One region of the Streptomyces sp. NPDC046805 genome, then DNA from elsewhere that is predicted to be linked to it. Evidence: riboswitches for the same ligand, from Rfam matches in the RefSeq annotation. Region 1 holds a riboswitch; each other region holds the start of a gene.

Region 1 (5,614 bases):
AGGTACTTGCCGTCCTTGTAGAACTCGGAGGCGGCCACGTCGAGCGCGAGGGCGATCTGCTCACCGGGGACGTACCCGGCCTGCTTGATGGCCTCGAGGATGAGGTCGAGGGCCTCGCGGTTGGAGCCGAGGTTCGGGGCGAAGCCGCCCTCGTCACCGAGGCCGGTGGACAGACCCTTGGTCTTCAGGACCTTCTTCAGCGTGTGGTAGACCTCGGCGCCCCAGCGCAGGGCCTCGGAGAAGGACTCCGCGCCGATCGGGGCGATCATGAACTCCTGGATGTCCACGTTGGAGTCGGCGTGCGAGCCGCCGTTCAGGATGTTCATCATCGGCACCGGCAGGAGGTGCGCGTTCGGGCCGCCCAGGTAGCGGAACAGCGGGAGGTCGCTGGCCTCGGAGGCGGCGTGCGCGACGGCGAGGGAGACGCCCAGGATGGCGTTGGCGCCGAGCGAGCCCTTGTTGTCGGTGGCGTCCAGGTCGAACATCGCCTGGTCGATCAGGCGCTGCTCGGTGGCGTCGTAGCCGACGAGCTCCGGGCCGATCTGCTCGATCACGGCGAGGACGGCCTTCTCGACGCCCTTGCCCTGGTAGCGGTTGGGGTCACCGTCGCGGAGCTCGATGGCCTCGAAGGCGCCGGTGGAGGCGCCGGACGGAACGGCGGCACGACCCGTGCTGCCGTCGTCGAGGCCGACCTCGACCTCGACCGTGGGGTTGCCTCGGGAGTCCAGGATTTCCCGGGCTACGACGACGTCGATGGACGGCACGAGCATCTCCTTCTTGGATGTGACGCTGAAAGTGCGGGGCACATGGGCCGTGTCGGCCCTGGCTGTGCCTTGCGACTAGAGCCTAACCGCCCGGGGGTCCCGGTCGGCCGACCGACCGCCCCATGGACACGACGGCGACCGTACATATTGTTTCTGGGCGGAACAAAGGGGGGGCTGAAAGAAGCCCGGAAAGCCCCCGCCCCGGCGCGTACGGGGGAAAACGCGCCGGGGCGGGGAGTCTGAGGGGCCGCCTGCTCCTTACTTCAGGTGCAGCTGCTGGCCCGGGTAGATGAGGTTCGCGTCCTCGATGATGTCCTTGTTCAGCTCGAACAGCTTCTTCCAGCCGCCCTCGACCTTGTGCTTCTCGGCGATCGAGCCGAGGGTGTCGCCCTTGACGACCTTGTACTCGCCGTCGCCCTTCTTGACCTTCTTGCCGGTCGGGGTGGTGACGGTCTTGCTCGCGGCCGGGCGGTCGGTGGAGCGGGTGGCCGCCTGCGGCTCACTGGCGTGGGCGGTGGCGGTGGTGTCCGTGCTGCCGGTGCTCGTGCTGCCGGAGGAGGAGGAGGAGGCGGTGCCACCGCTGTACGGGGTGCTGGTCAGACCCGTGCCGCAGTTCGGCCAGGCGCCCTTGCCCTGGGCGGCGAGGACCTTCTCGCCGATCTCGATCTGCTGGGCCTTGGTGGCCTTGTCGGCGGTGGCGGCGTACTGCGTGCCGCCGTACGCGGCCCAGGTGGAGGCGGAGAACTGCAGACCGCCGTAGAAGCCGTTGCCGGTGTTGATGGACCAGTTGCCGCCGGCCTCGCACTGGGCGACGGCGTCCCACTGGGAGGCGGTGGCGGCGGAGGCGTTGCCGGACGCCATCAGCGGGGCGGCGACAGCGGCGCCGGCGACACCGGCGAGCGCGAGAGCGCGGGTGGCCTTGGACGGACGGCGGTGCGTGCCCTTGCTGGAAAACAGCATGGATCGATCCCCTCACCGACGCCTGCGAGGTGAGCTGTCGGGTTCGGGCCGGTTGAGTTGCCCGGCCACGTCCCTCGCGGGACATGGCTTCACCCCAAGCCGGTCGCGGCATCAACTGCCGGTTCCGGCACTTACCTTGGGTCCCCCGCTCCTGCCTACGGCGCTTGACGCGTCGACTGTTCCCGTACGGCCGCTGGCAGGACTCGGCGTAGCGGCAGCCGGGGCTCGTGGTGACGAGCGGACTTGACCGTAGGCACGCGATCCGCGGAATTCCAAAGACGATCAGGGCTTCTGAGAGTCATCCCACACTTTCGCCAAACGGGACATTTGGCGACGAAGCGGGGCGCCAACTCCCGCTACTTCGCACCCTTTTCGCCACCGATGTGGAGGGTCTGACCGGCGGCGATCCGGTTCGGGTCGGAACCGACGGCCTTCTTGTTGGCGCCGTACAGCGCCCGCCATCCGCCGTCCACGTCAAGGGAGTCGGCGATGGAGGCGAGAGTGTCGCCCGCCTGGACGGTGTAGGCGTGCCGCGCGGAGGAGTCGGCGGAGTCACCACTCGCCCGGTTCGCCCCATTTTCGTCCGCACTGTCGCCCCGATGGCGACCGCCGCCACCGATCGCCCCGGTGTCGACCAGACTCCAAGAGCTACCGCTCTGCCATTCGTTGTCCGAATCGTCGGCTTCAGGGCTCGCCGTGTGCGAGCTGCCGTCGTTCCATGCGCCACTGGAACCGGCCGGTGCGGACTTCCCGGTCTCGACAGGGCCGCCGGAGCCGGTGGAACCGCTCTCGGCGCCGGCACCCGCGTCGGCATCCGTCGACGGGGACGCGGACGACGCGGACGACGAGCCCTCGGACGAGGAGCCGGACGAAGACCCGCCCGACGTCAACGCGCCGATCAGACCGGACGAGCCGTGCCCACCCGAGGAGCCGGAGCCGGAATGGGACGAACCGCCCCCGGAGACGCCGGTGTCGACATGGACCGACCCCGACTTGCTGCTGAGCCCGGCGAGCAGGGCGCACGTGGCCCAGTGGCCCGTCCCCTGGTCGGCGAGCATCTTCTCGGCGACGGCTATCTGCTGTGAACGGCTGGCCTCGTCGGGGCTCGAGGCGTAGTGGCCACCGCCGTACTTGTCCCAGTCCTCCTGGGAGATCTGCAGACCGCCGTAGTACCCGTTGCCGGTGCTGGCGCTCCAGGAACCCCCGCTCTCGCACTCGGCCACCCGGTCCCACGTGGTGCCGTCTGCCGCGTTCGCGCTGGCCGCACCCAGAAGCGGGAGGGCGAGGGCGGAGCCGGTCACTCCGGCCGCGACGAGGACAGCCGGTGCCTGACGAGGGCGACGGTGACGACCGTTCCCGGAGATCATGCGGAAGCCTTTCGTGCGACAGCAGTGCCCGGCGCCACGAGTGAAGCGGAGACGCCGTGTTGACGAGTGAACGTATCGGCAGACGATCGCCCGTCACAAGTCAATCCCGCGCGGATCACGTGAAGATCACAGCGCTCACCCATAATTGCTCGCCAGTCGCCTTTATCCGGATACCGCGGGCTCATTCGCCTCCCCGTCCCGGCGCCCGCGCGCGCACGCACCGGCTCCGGTTACGGTCGTTCCGTGAACGGCCCGAACACCGCCCCCGAACTCTTCACCTGGGAGTTCGCCAGCGATCCCTACCCCGCCTACGCCTGGCTGCGCGAGCACGCCCCGGTCCACCGGACCACGCTGCCCAGCGGCGTCGAGGCATGGCTGGTGACCCGGTACGCCGACGCGCGCCAGGCCCTCGCGGACAAGCGGCTGTCGAAGAACCCCGAGCATCACGCCGAGGACGCGCACGGCAAGCACAAGACCGGCATCCCGGGCGAGCGCAGCGCCAACCTCATGACGCATCTGCTCAACATCGACCCGCCGGACCACACCCGGCTGCGCCGGCTCGTGTCCAAGGCGTTCACCCCGCGCCGGGTGGCGGAATTCACGCCCCGCGTGCAGGAGTTGACGGACGACCTCATCGACCGGTTCGCCTCCCGCGGCGAGGCCGATCTCATCCACGAGTTCGCCTTCCCCCTCCCCATCTACGCGATCTGCGACCTGCTCGGCGTCCCGCGCGAGGACCAGGACGACTTCCGTGACTGGGCGGGCATGATGATCCGGCATGGGGGCGGCCCGCGCGGCGGTGTCGCCCGCTCGGTCAAGAAGATCCGCGGCTACCTCGCCGACCTCATCCACCGCAAGCGCGGCGACCTCGGCGACGACCTCATCTCCGGCCTCATCCGCGCCTCCGACCACGGCGAGCACCTCACCGAGAACGAGGCCGCCGCGATGTGCTTCGTGCTGCTGTTCGCCGGTTTCGAGACCACGATCAACCTCATCGGCAACGGCATGTACGCGCTCCTGCGCCACCCCGAGCAGCGCGCCCGCCTCCAGGAGTCCGTCGAGCGCGGCGAGTCGGAGCTGCTCGACACCGGCATCGAGGAGCTGCTCCGCTACGACGGCCCCGTGGAGCTGGCCACGTGGCGCTTCGCCACCGAACCCCTCACCATCGGCGGGCAGCGCATCGCCACCGGCGACCCCGTGCTGGTCGTCCTCGCCGCCGCCGACCGCGACCCCGCCCGCTTCACCGAGCCGGACACGCTCGACCTCTCCCGCGCCGACAATCCCCACCTCGGCTACGGCCACGGCATCCACTACTGCCTCGGCGCACCCCTGGCCCGCCTGGAGGGCCGCACCGCCCTCGCGACCCTGCTGCGCCGCCTGCCCGACCTCCAGCTCGCGGCCGATCCCGCCGACCTGCGCTGGCGGGGCGGGCTGATCATGCGGGGGCTGCGGGAACTGCCGGTGCGGTTCACGGCGGTCTGAGGGGGTCCCCCTCCCCTCCCCCTCCCTCCCCTGTCTCAGCTCACTTCTTCTCCCCCTCCACCTCCCTGATCGCGTCCCGGTAGGTCCGCGCCGCCGCGCGCAGCGCCGCCTCCGGGTCCACGCCCGCCTCCTCGGCGCGGGCCGCCAGCGCGAGCAGTTCGTAGCCGATGCCCTCCCCGCGCGGCAGCGGCACGTCCAGTCCGGCCGTGCGGACACGGGAGGCGAGTTTCGTCGCGAGGGCGAGGCCGGGCTGGCCCAGCGGGACGCCGTCGGTCACCGAGGCGCGCTGCTTCTCCTCTGCCTTGGTGCGCAGCCAGTGCTCCTTGACGTCCTCCGGCGTCTCGGCCGTCTCCTCACCGAAGACGTGCGGGTGGCGGTGGATCAGCTTGGCGACGATGCCGCCCGCCACGTCGTCTATGGAGAACGGAGCGTCGGGGTCCTCCTCGGCGATTCGGGAGTGGAAGACGACCTGGAGCAGGACGTCGCCCAGTTCCTCCCTCAGCTCCGCCCGGTCGCCGGCCTCGATGGCCTCGACGAGTTCGTACGCCTCCTCGATGCCGTACTTCGCCAGGCCCTCGTGCGTCTGCCGGGACGACCAGGGGCACTCGGCGCGGATCCGGTCCATGACCTGGACGAGGTCGAGGAGCCGGGCGCCCGGCAGGTCGTAGGAGGCGGGGAGCAGCTCCAGCTCGGGCATCCGGACGCGGCCGGAACCGGCCATGCGGGCCAGGCCGTCCGTGAGGGCCGGTTCGCCCTCGCCCGTCGCCACGACCACCACCGTGCGCCCGCCGGCGCAGGCGTCGACCACCTCCTGGGCGGTGGGCGACGCCTCGTCCACCGTGATCCCGGCTTCGCGCAGATACGGCAGCTGCGGATGGGCGCCGTCCGCGCACAGCACCCGGTCCGCGGTGCGCAGCGCCTGCCAGGCGGGCCAGGACAGCAGGCCGGGGGCGACGCGGTGGCTGGTGGTGAGCAGGACGACCCGGCCGGTGGCGTGGTCCGGGCCCGGTTCCTGGGCGGCGTCTTCGTGGCTGGTGGTGT
Region 2 (5,614 bases), on a different contig from region 1:
GATGCTCGACGTGCTCACCGCACACCCCGGCTTCGAGAACACCCAGCCCGAGGGCGGTTTCGCGCCCCGGCCCGAATACCGTCCGCTGACCCGTTTCGAGGGCCAGGGACTGGACAAGGGACATGTGGTGAACGATCTGCTGTTCCGCCGCGTACCGCACCAAGACGAACTCGCTCATTAATTCGAGCCCCCGTTGTCGGAGTCGATCACTAGAGTCGATGCCGTGGCCACCTTCCCTCCGTACCCGACACCGCCCACCGGTCCCGCCGGTCCCGCCGACGGTGTGCTCCGGCACGCGCACTGGTGGCAGCGCAGGTGGGTGCGGTACGGGTCGCTGATCACCCTCCTCGCGCTGTCCGGGCTCGTCATCCTCGCGCTCGTGCGCGAGCAGACCGGCACGGAAGGGTTCCTCGTCGGGCTCGGCCTCGCGGTGCTGCCCGTGCCGCTGCTCATGACGGCCTTCCGCTGGCTGGACCGGGTCGAGCCCGGCCCCTGGCGCAACCTGATCTTCGCCTTCGCGTGGGGGGCGTGCGCGGCGGCCCTGATCGCCATCGTCGCCAACACCTTCGCCATCCACTGGATAGCGACGGCGACGGCCGATCCGTCCAGCGCCCACACCCTCGGCGCCACCGCGATAGCGCCCGTCGTCGAGGAGTCCGCCAAGGCCGCGGCCGTCCTGCTCGTCTTCCTCTTCCGCAGACGGGACTTCACCGGGATCGTCGACGGGGTGGTGATAGCGGGGTTCACCGCCACCGGGTTCGCCTTCACCGAGAACATCCTCTATCTCGGCACCGCCTTCGGCACCGACCAGGTCAACGGCGCCCCCGGCATCGTCTCCGTCACCGCCGCCACCTTCTTCGTGCGCGTCATCATGGCCCCGTTCGCGCACCCCCTCTTCACCGTCCTCACCGGCATCGGCTTCGGCATCGCCGCGCAGTCCGCCGACCGGCAGCGCGCCCGGCGCATCCTGCTGCCGCTGTGCGGACTGCTGCTCGCGATGGGCATGCACGCGCTCTGGAACGGGTCGTCCACCTTCGGACCGTTGGGATTCCTCGCCGTGTACGCGGCGTTCATGGTGCCCGCGTTCGGGCTGCTGACCTGGCTGGTGATCTGGACGCGGCAGCGCGAGCTGCGGACCGTGCGCGAGGAGCTCCCGGCGTACGTCATGGCGGGCTGGCTGGGGCCGGCCGAGCCGTTCGCGCTGGGCTCGATGGGGGCGCGGCGGCTCGCCCGGGACTACGCGGGCCAGCACCTCGGCAAGCCGGCGGCACGGGTCGTGGCGCAGTACGAGGCGTACGCGACGTCCCTCGCCTTCCTCCGGCACCGCGGGCGCCTCGGCCGCGCGGGAGCCGACTTCGTCGTACGGGAGCGGGAACTGCTCACCGAACTGTGGAACCGCCGGCAGACGGCGCGCCCGGCACTGGAGTACGCGGCACGGGCGACGACTCCGGCGACCCCGCCCCCGATGTGGCCTGGGTACGGCCCGCAGCACGGCGCGGGCTACGGAGGGCAGCCCGGCGCGGTGTACGGGCCACAGCCGGGCGGAGCCTACGGGGCTCCGGGAGCGTACGGATATCCGTCGGCGTACCCCGTGGCGAATCCGTCGCCGAATCCGTCACCGAATCCCTCGGCAAGCCCCTCGGCGCAGTACCCCGCCTACAACCCGTACCGGTCGTAGTCGTCCGCTCTCCGCACCCGGTGACGGGCGCGGGCCGTGAACGCCGGACCGGCGGTCCTGACGTCGGGGGGTTGCCGTCAGGACCGCCGGGGATCGGGGAACCGCATGCTCAGGGGTGGAGGCCCTTGCTCAGCAGCCACGGCATCGGGTCGACGCCGGTGGCCTGGCCGCCCGGGTGGACCTCCAGGTGGAGGTGCGGACCGGTGACGTTGCCGGTGGCGCCGACGCGGCCGATGACCTCGCCGGTGGTGACCTTCTGGCCGACGCTGACGTTGATCGACGACTGGTGGCAGTACCAGAGCTCGGTGCCGTCGTCGAGGGTGAGCACCGTGCGGTAGCCGTAGGAGCCGGCCCAGCCCGCCTGGGTGACGGTGCCGCTGTGGATGGCCTTGAGCAGCGTGCCCGTGGGGGCGGCGAAGTCGAGGCCGGTGTGGTAGCCGGAGGCCCACATGGAACCGGGCTGACCGAAGGTGCCGGTGATCGTGTACGAGGGCGTCGGCAGCGTGTACTGCTTGGCCAGCGCGGCCAGGCGCGCCGCCTCGGCCGCCTTCTTGGCCGCGGCCTCCGCCTGCTCCTTGGCCGCCGCGGCCTGGGTGGCGGCCGCTTGCTCCGCCTCGGCCGCCGCGGTGGCGACCTGTTTGTCGGCCGCGGCCACGGCAGCGGCGGCGGCCTTGGTGTCGGCCTGGCCCTTCTGCCGCTCGGCCTGCGCCATGATGCGGTTGCGCAGCGCCTCACCGGCGTCGGTGGTGCCCTCGGTGCTGTCGGTGTCGCTCACTCCGACGCTGCTGAGGGCGGTCGCCGAACCCTTGGGCGCGGAGGAGCCGTCGTGCAGCAGGGAGTCGACCGAGGGCAGGTCGGACACGGAGAGGTCGGACACGGAGAGGTCCGGCATCGAGATGGACACCGGCGGCTTGCCGCTGTTGGCGCTGGCCATGCCGCCCGCGCCGACGGCGGCGATGACGCCGACACCCAGGACCGTGGAGCTGCGGGCGAGTCCGCCGCCGCGCTGCTTGCCGACACGGTGCCGGCCTCGCATCGGGCGGATGGACTCCTCGGTGGGGTTCCACTCCTCCCAGGGGCCCTCGTCGGTGATGTAGCTGCCGTAGCCGAAAGCCTCGGGCTCACGCTGACTCGGCACGAACGGGGCTGCTGGGGCAGGCCGGTTGGACGCCACGCGGGCGCACTCCTTTCCTCCGTCGCCTACCGGGTTAGCTGACGGGTTCGGAGCAGGAAGGTCTCCTACGCGCGTATACCTGCCGTGAGTCCACGGCGGCATCCACGTGATTCACCCCAAGGTGGTGGTTCCCCGGTTCCCTCGCGGGATTCGGCGCGTGCGCACGGAGCCGTCTCTTGTGACGGCTGGGACAACCGCGCTGCGTTATCGAACGTTAATAGACCCGCGGGGGAGATTCCAAGCCGTTCGTCTTGATCGTTAACGTTTCCGGGCGGGCGATTACGGCTCATCACCGGTGAAATTCGGGCGAGTTGACCACCCCTCGGGGACCCTCGACGGGAGCCGCGTAAACCCTTACCGACTGACTGTTTGTCAGTTGTTACGCGGAGGGCTGCCGAGCGGTCACCACTCGTTACAACGATCAAGGCGCGGCGCAAACAAGGCGAGGCGCGGCACACAGCCGCGGAGGGGAAAAGACTCAGGGCCGGAATCCATGTACTGGATTCCGGCCCTGAGTCTTCAGTAGCGGGGACAGGATTTGAACCTGCGACCTCTGGGTTATGAGCCCAGCGAGCTACCGAGCTGCTCCACCCCGCGTCGGTGAAACCAGTGTACGCCATCCGCGGGACCTTTTGCACATCGGTTCAGCGCCGCCGGTGATCAGCCCAGTAGATGGGCGTTCGGCTCCTTGGCCCGGGCCTCGTACTCGGGCAGTACGACGACGTCGACCCCCGCGGTCGCCAGCAGCCCGCTCCCGTCGGCGTCCTCGACGAACGTGTCCGGCTCCCGCCAGGCCGTGACGACCCGCGGTACCCCCGCCGCCAGGATCAGCCGTGCGCACGGCGCGGGCCGGGAGGCCCGCCGGGCGCACGGTTCGAGGCTGCTGTAGACCGTGGCGGTGGCGAGCCGCGGATCCCCGGGCTCGATCTTCGCGAGCGCCGCCTCCTCGGCATGGACCAGGAGGTCGTCCCCTTCGCGCGAGTACCCCCGCGCCAGCTCCGTCCCGTCGGCCGCCACCACGACCGCACCCACGCTGAACGCCGACCGCGAGGGCGGGCACAGCGTGGCCAGCTCGCAGGCGATCCGCATCCAGTGCCGGTCGGCGGCGACCACCGACGCCCCGACCCCGGGAGCGGTCGGCTCGTACTGCATCAGTACGACGTCCTCGATGCGCCGCGACTCCACGAGCCGCAGGCGTCCGGCCTGGTAGCCGCCCGGCCCGAACAGCCGGGGCGCCTTCGGGTCCCCCACGAAGAGCGGGGCCACGACCAGCTGGAGCTCGTCGGCGAGGCCCTGCTGGAGCAGCTGCGTGTGCACGGTCCCGCCACCCTCGACCATCAGGCGCCGCACCCCGCGCACGTCGTGGAGGTGCGTGAGCAGGGCCCGCCAGTCGAGGCCGGGGCCCAGCGGGACGATGTCGGCCGCGATGCCCAGCCCCCGGGCACGCTCCGCGCCCCGCTCCGTCGTGCAGACGAGTTTCTCGCCGCCCGTGTGCCAGAACCTCGCGTCGGGATCCAGGTCGCCGGAGCCGCTGACGGTGACCTTGAGCGGGTACTCCGGCTCCCCTCGGGCGACCCGGGCCGCCCGCCGCTCGGGCGCGTTGACCAGGAGCCGGGGATTGTCGGCACGGATCGTGCCGGCGCCGACCAGGATCGCGTCGACGGACGCCCGCACCTCGTCGACCCGGTCGAAGTCGGCCGGGCCGGAGAGCAGCAGCCGCTCGGGGCCGGTGTCGTCCAGGTAACCGTCGAGGGAGACGGCGGCGGACAGCAGGACGTACGGGAAGGGCATCGGCGTACTCCGTCGTGGAGTGGTCTGGGGTGGTCCGGTGATCCGGAGTGGTCTTGGTTTAATTTTTAAACAAACTTACACTGGTGGCATGACGACCCGCTGGCTCAGCCTCGAGGAGCAGCGCGCCTGGCGCGCGTACATCGCCGGCAGTCTGCTCCTGGAGGACGCGATCACGTCCCGACGGGCGTCTTCACCACGACGCACAACGTCCGCTACCTGCGGGCGAAGGTCCTTCAGACCCGCCACACGCTGCCACTGGGCGAACTGACGGAGCTGAGCGCGGGCTGAGGGGCTGACGGGCTGCAGGGCTGCGAGCCACAAGCAGACCCCCGGCCGATGGAAACGGCCGGGGGTCGGATGACGTCAGAGGCGGTGTCTCGGAGCCAACGGCGTCAGAGGCACAGCGAGTTGAGCACGCAGAGCCCCGACGGCGAGGTCGATATCAGCTTCGGGGTGGACTGGCTGGTCTGGGACGTACCCGAGCCCGTGCCGCCGGACGTCGCGGGCGCGGCCGGCTGCGTCGTGGCGGTCTGGCTGGGTGCGGGGGCCGCGGCGCCGGAGTGCGAAGCGACGTTCTGCGTCTGCGAGGCCGACGACCCGGCCGCGGTGGCCGGGTGGGACGGCACGGACGCGACGTGCTGCTGGGCGGCCGGCGCCGTCGTGTGCGGAGCAGGCGTGTACGACTGCTGCCGGGAGGCGTTGGCCGCCGTCGAGTGCCCCGGGGCCTCGGTGCGCGGCGACCGGGACGTGATGTCCGACGCCCGGGACGTGGTGCGCGGTGTCGGCACCAGGTGGGCGGGGTCGGGCACCTGATCGGCGGCGGCACCCATGCCCAGGTTGCCGTCGTTGCCCCGGTCGTCCGGAGCCGAGCTCGCCTGCGACCGGTCGTTGCCCTGCCGGTCCAGCGACGCGAGGGTCAGGCCGCCTCCCACGAGGGCGACGGCGGTCGCGACCACGGCCCGGCGCTGGCT
Region 3 (5,614 bases), on a different contig from region 1:
CGCCCGCTACGTCCTGCCCGAGTTCACCGAGCGCACGAGCTCCGGTCAGCGCACGCTCGATCCGTACTCGAAGTTGCTCGAGGAGCGGATCGTCTTCCTCGGCACGCCGATCGACGACACGTCGGCGAACGACGTGATGGCGCAGTTCATGCACCTCGAACACGACTCCCCGGACCGGGACATCTCGCTGTACGTCAACTCCCCCGGCGGCTCGTTCAGCGCGATGGCGGCCCTCTACGACACGATCCGGTACGTCAGCTGTGACGTGGAGACGATCTGCCTGGGCCAAGCCGGCTCGTCGGCGGCGGTGCTGCTCGCGGCCGGCACGCCGGGCAAGCGGTTCGCGCTGCCGGGGGCGCGGATGCTGATCCAGCAGCCGTCGCTGCCCGAGCCGGTGCGGGGGCAGCCCAGCGATCTGGTCATCCAGGCGGAGGAGTTGACCCGGGTCCGCGCCCTTCTGGAGGACATGCTCTCCCGGCACACCGGGCGCGCCCCGGAGCAGGTGCACGAGGACCTCGAACGGGACTTGATCCTGGACGCCCAGGGCGCGCTGGAGTACGGCCTGGTGGACGGGATCATCACCAGCCGCAAGGCCTCGCGCGGCACACCGGATTCGAGGTGAGCCGCCGATGCTGCCACCCGAACTGCCGCCGCTGCCCGCTCTCACGTGCGCCGAGGGCGAGTTGATCGACCGCTACCTCGACGTGGTCGACCTGCTGGGCCGGATCAATCCGGCGCAGAACGCGGGCACGTACGGCGGACTGCGGGCCGCCCAGGCCCTGGTCCGCAAGGCGGTGGAACTCCGTGACGCGCTGAGCCTGATGCACCAGCGGGGCGAGACGGAGCTGCACGCGGCCACCCTGGCATGTGCCTTGCGGGTGCTGGACGGCGAACGCCGCACCGCCCGCGTGACCGTGCCGTCGGACGGCTCGGGCTGACGAAGAACACCGGCCCGGTCGCCACCCCGGTCCGGGCCTCCGGGCCCGAGTTCAAACGGCCCGAACGACGTACCCCTGTTCGGCGTAGACGAGCGACTTTTTTCGGGGCATCGCGGGTTGCACGGGACGCGCGCGCGAGGAGCGCGCCGAGCGCTTCCGCGCTGGTCCGGGGGTACGTCGACTCCTCGCCCGGTATGCGGGCACCCGGGTATCCACCCGAACGGGCCAATAGTGACGCATTCCTCACATACCCGGTTCCATTGGGATATTCGGACTCCAGTGAGTCAAGATCCCTGTCTGACGACAAGCCCCCGCCACCGCGGCGGGGCGGTCCGGGCGGACGCCGAGTCCTGCCGCCGCCCGGATGACCGGTCGACGGCAGTGGATCGGCAGGAGTGGAGGACCCGAGCAAGACGGGTCGCCCAGCGGACACCGGTCCGCTGTGCGCAGCCCTTGGGGTGAAGCCGCGGCAACGCGGCCGGGCAACTTCGCCAGCCCGAATCCGACAGGTCATCCTTCACAGGCGGCTGACGAAGGGTTGCGCATGATTGCGCTCAATCGCGTCCCGTCTCTCGTGGCCCGGGCCGGCACGGCCTCGGCCCTCACTCTCGCCGCCGTGGGCGGCTCGATCGTGGTGCCGGGCATGGCCTCCGAGGCCGCGGCCGCCGCCACGGCGACCAAGGCACTCCAGATCGCGGCCTCCAAGAAGGGCTCCCCGTACCGATGGGGCGCCACCGGACCGGGCAGGTTCGACTGTTCCGGGCTCACGCTGTACTCGTTCAAGAAGGTGGGCAAGAGCCTGCCGCGTACGGCGGCCCAGCAGTACAACAGGACCCACCATGTGTCGGCCCGCCATCGCAGGGCCGGGGACCTGGTGTTCTTCCACTCGGGCTCACGCGTCTACCACGTCGGCATCTATGCCGGGAAAGGAAGGATCTGGCACGCCCCGAAAACCGGGGACGTGGTGAAACTCCAGAAGATCTGGACGAGGAGCGTCTGGTACGGCCGGGTCGGCTGACCCGGCCTTTTTCTTGTCCTACGGCTCCTGCTGTCCCGCGGCGGTCACCGGCTCGGCCGGTACCGTCCAGGGGAGTTGGATGGAGACGGTCTTGCCGCCCTCGCGGGTGGGGCGGATGCGCAGCTTGCCACCGCATTCGGCGGCGAGCCAGCGGATGATGACCATGCCGCGCCCGTTGTCCTGCTGGACGGCCGCGGGAAGTCTCTTCGGGAACCGCGGGTGACTGTCGGTGACGCCGATGCGCAGGTGTTCGTCACGGACGAGCATCATGTCCACCCTGAAGGTGGGCGACTGCCCGAAGGTGTGCTGCACGGAGTTGGTGGCGAGTTCGGAGACGATGAGCCGGACGGTGTCGGCCGCTTCCGTGTCCGAGGGCAGGCCCCACTCCGCGAGCGTCCCCAGCACGAAGGAGCGGGCCGCGGAGACCGAGGCGGGATCGCTCGGCAGAGTGACGGATGCTTCCAGATGGTCTGCCATGGCGACGTCGTCCCTTTCCCACGGGACCGTAGTCCGACACGGAGCGGATGGTTCGCGTACGGTCCCGCACTGGTGCTTCGCCGTCAGACTGCCACCGCCGTGCCGGTCACGGTGCCGATCCACCGAGATATGCATATATCTGTCGCTCAAAGCGGTGAACTCTGCGACGGCAGACCGTATTTGGGAGGCTTGAAGGGAGTAAGGAGGAGCCCATGCAGCATGGTCCCGCGGTGCGCCGGCGGAAACTGGGCGCCGAACTGCGCACCCTGCGCACCGGCGCCTGCCTCACGAGCGGCGAAGCGGCCCGCCTGGTGGGCTGGCACCAGTCGAAGGTGAGCCGCATCGAGACGGGCGCCAGTGGCGTGAAATCGGCCGATGTGCGGTTACTCCTGGACGCCTACGGTGTGACGGACGGCCAACTACGGGAGTTACTCCTGGCGTTGGCGAACTCCGAGGACGGTGGCGGCCGGCACCACTGGTGGCACGCGTACCGTGGGGTACTGCCACCCGCCTACCGCGACTTCATCAGCCTGGAGTCTCAGGCGAGCGCGATGCGCACGCTGGAGACGTCGGTGGTCCCGGGGCTGCTGCAGACACCCGCGTACGCCCGGGCGGTGACGTGGGCGGCCGTGGGCGGGCCGGACGACGAGCCCGACGACCGGCTGGACGCCCTGGTGGAGGTGCGACTGGCCCGGCAGGAGGTCCTGCGCGCGGACCCTCCGCTGGAACTGACCGCCGTCCTCGACGAGGCGGTGCTGCGACGGCAGGTGGGCGGGCCGGAGGTCATGGCGGGGCAACTGAACAGGCTGATGGAGGCGGGGCGACTGCCCCAAGTAAGGCTTCAGGTCCTGCCGTTCGCGGCCGGCGCACACATCGGCATCACCGGCCCTTTCGTTATCTTCTCATTTCCGAGCACATCTGATCTGGATGTAGTTGTTCTCGACCACTTGACGAGTAGCCTCTACCTCGAGCGGAAAGAAGTCCTCCAGGCCTATACGGAGGCCTTCAACACCCTTCAGATCCACGCCCTTTCACCTGAGGACTCGTTGGATTACATCGCCGGGATAGGTGACGGCGCGTAAGGAGGCACCATGTCCGCACTGCCTCGGAACGTACCTACCAGTACCGATCTGCACGGTGTGCGGTGGCTGCGCAGCAGCTACAGCACCGGAGCCAACAACTGCGTGGAGACGGCTCGGCCGCGCCGCGGTCCCTGGACCGGGCTGCTCGCCGTACGCGACTCCAAGGACCCCGCCGGACCCGCGCTGCTCTTCTCTCCCCGGAGCTGGACGGAGTTCGTCGGCGCGTTCCGGTGACCCCGCACGCCCCGACCGAACCCCACGCAGCCCGACCCGACTGCCCCCGCTGACCCGTTCCCCGACCCGCGACGCACGGCCGTGTCACGCCGACTCATGGTCGCGCTTCGCCGATCACACGCACAGCGCGTGCGATCTCGGTCTCGGACAGGTCGGCGCGGGCGGTCAGCCTGAGCCGTGAGATCCCGTCGGGCACGGAAGGAGGACGGAAGCAGCCCACGGCCAGGCCCGCCCCTCGGCAGTCGGCCGCCCAGCGCACGGCCGCCTCCGGGGACGGCGCCCGCACGGAGACCACCGCGGCGTCCGGCCGTACCGCTTCCAGACCGGCGGCGGTCAGGCGTGCGTACAGGTCGGCGGCCACCTCGCGCGCCCGCGCCGCCCGCCGCGGCTGTCCGCGCAGCAGCCTGAGGGCCGCCAGGGCCGCGCCCGCGGCGGCGGGGGCGAGGCCCGTGTCGAAGATGAACGTCCGTGCCGCGTTGACCAGGTGGTCGATCACGTGCGCGGGACCGAGCACGACCCCGCCCTGGCTGCCCAGTGACTTGGACAGGGTGGCCGTGACCACGATGTCGTCGGCGCCCGCGAGTCCGGCCGCGTACGCGGCTCCCCGGCCGCCGTCGCCGAGGACGCCGAGTCCGTGGGCGTCGTCGACGAGCAGCCCGGCGTCACGCTCCCGGCACGCCGCGGCCAACTCGGCCAGCGGCGCCGCGTCCCCGTCGACGGAGAACACCGTGTCGGACACGACGACGGCCGCCCCCTCGTGCGTGTCCAGCGCCTTGCCCACGGCGTCCGGATCGGCGTGCCCGACGACCTGGGTTGCGCCGCGGGCCAGGCGACAGCCGTCGATGAGGGAGGCGTGGTTGCCGGCGTCGGAGACGATCAGCGAGCCGTGCGGTCCCAGCGTGGTGACCGCGGCGAGGTTGGCGGCGTATCCGGAGGAGAAGACCAGGGCCGCCTCGAAGCCGCAGAAGCCGGCCAACTCGCGCTCCAGCTCGGCATGGAGCTCGGTGGTGCCGGTGACCAGCCGGGACCCGGTGGAACCGCCGCCCCAGGCGCGCGCGGCGGCCGCGGCCCCCTCGACGACCTCGGGGTGGCGGGCCAGCCCCAGGTAGTCGTTGCTCGCGAGGTCCAGGAGCGACGAGTCGGCGGCGCGGGGCCGCAGGGACCGTACGAGCCCGGCGCGGCGGCGCTGCTGCGCCTGGTCGTCGATCCAGCCGAACGCCATGGCTCCTCCGCGGAATTTGTAGGCAATGAACAGACACTAGCCGCACGCCCAGCCACCCAGGGTGTGGCAATACCCACACGTCGAACCGCGTCCGTTGTGCGGTCCCTCCTTGGCCTGGGGCGGTCCCGTAGGACAGGATCGGGCCTCATGGACCTGCTGAACACGCTGGTGGACAAGGGGCTTCGGCGCGAGCTGCCGACCCGCGAGGAAGCGCTCGCCGTACTCGCCACCTCCGATGACGACCTGCTCGACGTGGTGGCCGCGGCCGGCAAGGTGCGACGGCACTGGTTCGGCCGGCGGGTGAAACTCAACTATCTGGTCAACCTCAAGTCCGGCCTGTGCCCGGAGGACTGCTCCTATTGCTCGCAGCGCCTCGGGTCGAAGGCCGACATCCTGAAGTACACCTGGCTCAAGCCCGACGAGGCCTCCCAGGCCGCGGCCGCGGGCCTCGCCGGGGGAGCCAAGCGGGTCTGTCTGGTGGCCAGCGGGCGCGGTCCGACGGACCGGGACGTGGACCGGGTCTCCGAGACGATCAAGACGATCAAGGGCCAGAACGAGGGCGTCGAGGTGTGCGCCTGCCTGGGCCTGCTGTCGGACGGTCAGGCCGAGCGGCTGCGCGAGGCGGGTGCGGACGCGTACAACC

Evidence for each region. Region 1 has a riboswitch for cyclic di-AMP ahead of ABZ910_RS20745 (transglycosylase family protein). Riboswitches for the same ligand answer to the same signal wherever they lie in the genome.
Region 2: it holds a riboswitch for cyclic di-AMP, as region 1 does, so the genes downstream of both, ABZ910_RS28315 (M23 family metallopeptidase) here and ABZ910_RS20745 (transglycosylase family protein) in region 1, are expected to answer to the same signal.
Region 3: it holds a riboswitch for cyclic di-AMP, as region 1 does, so the genes downstream of both, ABZ910_RS18060 (C40 family peptidase) here and ABZ910_RS20745 (transglycosylase family protein) in region 1, are expected to answer to the same signal.

The regions. Positions count from the first base shown of each region.
Region 1 covers NZ_JBEYYC010000018.1:85,127-90,740, forward strand. The annotation lists gene eno (phosphopyruvate hydratase) at 1-770, opposite strand, end outside; gene ABZ910_RS20745 (transglycosylase family protein) at 1,023-1,724, opposite strand; cyclic di-AMP (ydaO/yuaA leader) riboswitch at 1,729-1,897, opposite strand; gene ABZ910_RS20750 (transglycosylase family protein) at 2,081-3,091, opposite strand; gene ABZ910_RS20755 (cytochrome P450) at 3,335-4,573, shown strand; gene ABZ910_RS20760 (nucleoside triphosphate pyrophosphohydrolase) at 4,614-5,614, opposite strand, start outside.
Region 2 covers NZ_JBEYYC010000031.1:15,332-20,945, forward strand. The annotation lists gene trmB (tRNA (guanosine(46)-N7)-methyltransferase TrmB) at 1-181, shown strand, start outside; gene ABZ910_RS28310 (PrsW family glutamic-type intramembrane protease) at 224-1,678, shown strand; gene ABZ910_RS28315 (M23 family metallopeptidase) at 1,788-2,852, opposite strand; cyclic di-AMP (ydaO/yuaA leader) riboswitch at 2,860-3,018, opposite strand; tRNA gene ABZ910_RS28320 (tRNA-Met) at 3,376-3,449, opposite strand; gene ABZ910_RS28325 (dihydrofolate reductase family protein) at 3,513-4,643, opposite strand; partial or broken gene ABZ910_RS28330 (MarR family transcriptional regulator) at 4,732-4,815, shown strand; partial or broken gene ABZ910_RS28335 (GTP cyclohydrolase) at 4,812-4,931, shown strand; gene ABZ910_RS28340 (hypothetical protein) at 5,036-5,614, opposite strand, start outside.
Region 3 covers NZ_JBEYYC010000015.1:71,128-76,741, forward strand. The annotation lists gene ABZ910_RS18050 (ATP-dependent Clp protease proteolytic subunit) at 1-622, shown strand, start outside; gene ABZ910_RS18055 (hypothetical protein) at 630-938, shown strand; cyclic di-AMP (ydaO/yuaA leader) riboswitch at 1,299-1,479, shown strand; gene ABZ910_RS18060 (C40 family peptidase) at 1,483-1,956, shown strand; gene ABZ910_RS18065 (ATP-binding protein) at 1,975-2,433, opposite strand; gene ABZ910_RS18070 (helix-turn-helix transcriptional regulator) at 2,646-3,515, shown strand; gene ABZ910_RS18075 (DUF397 domain-containing protein) at 3,525-3,749, shown strand; gene ABZ910_RS18080 (8-amino-7-oxononanoate synthase) at 3,844-4,971, opposite strand; gene bioB (biotin synthase BioB) at 5,119-5,614, shown strand, end outside.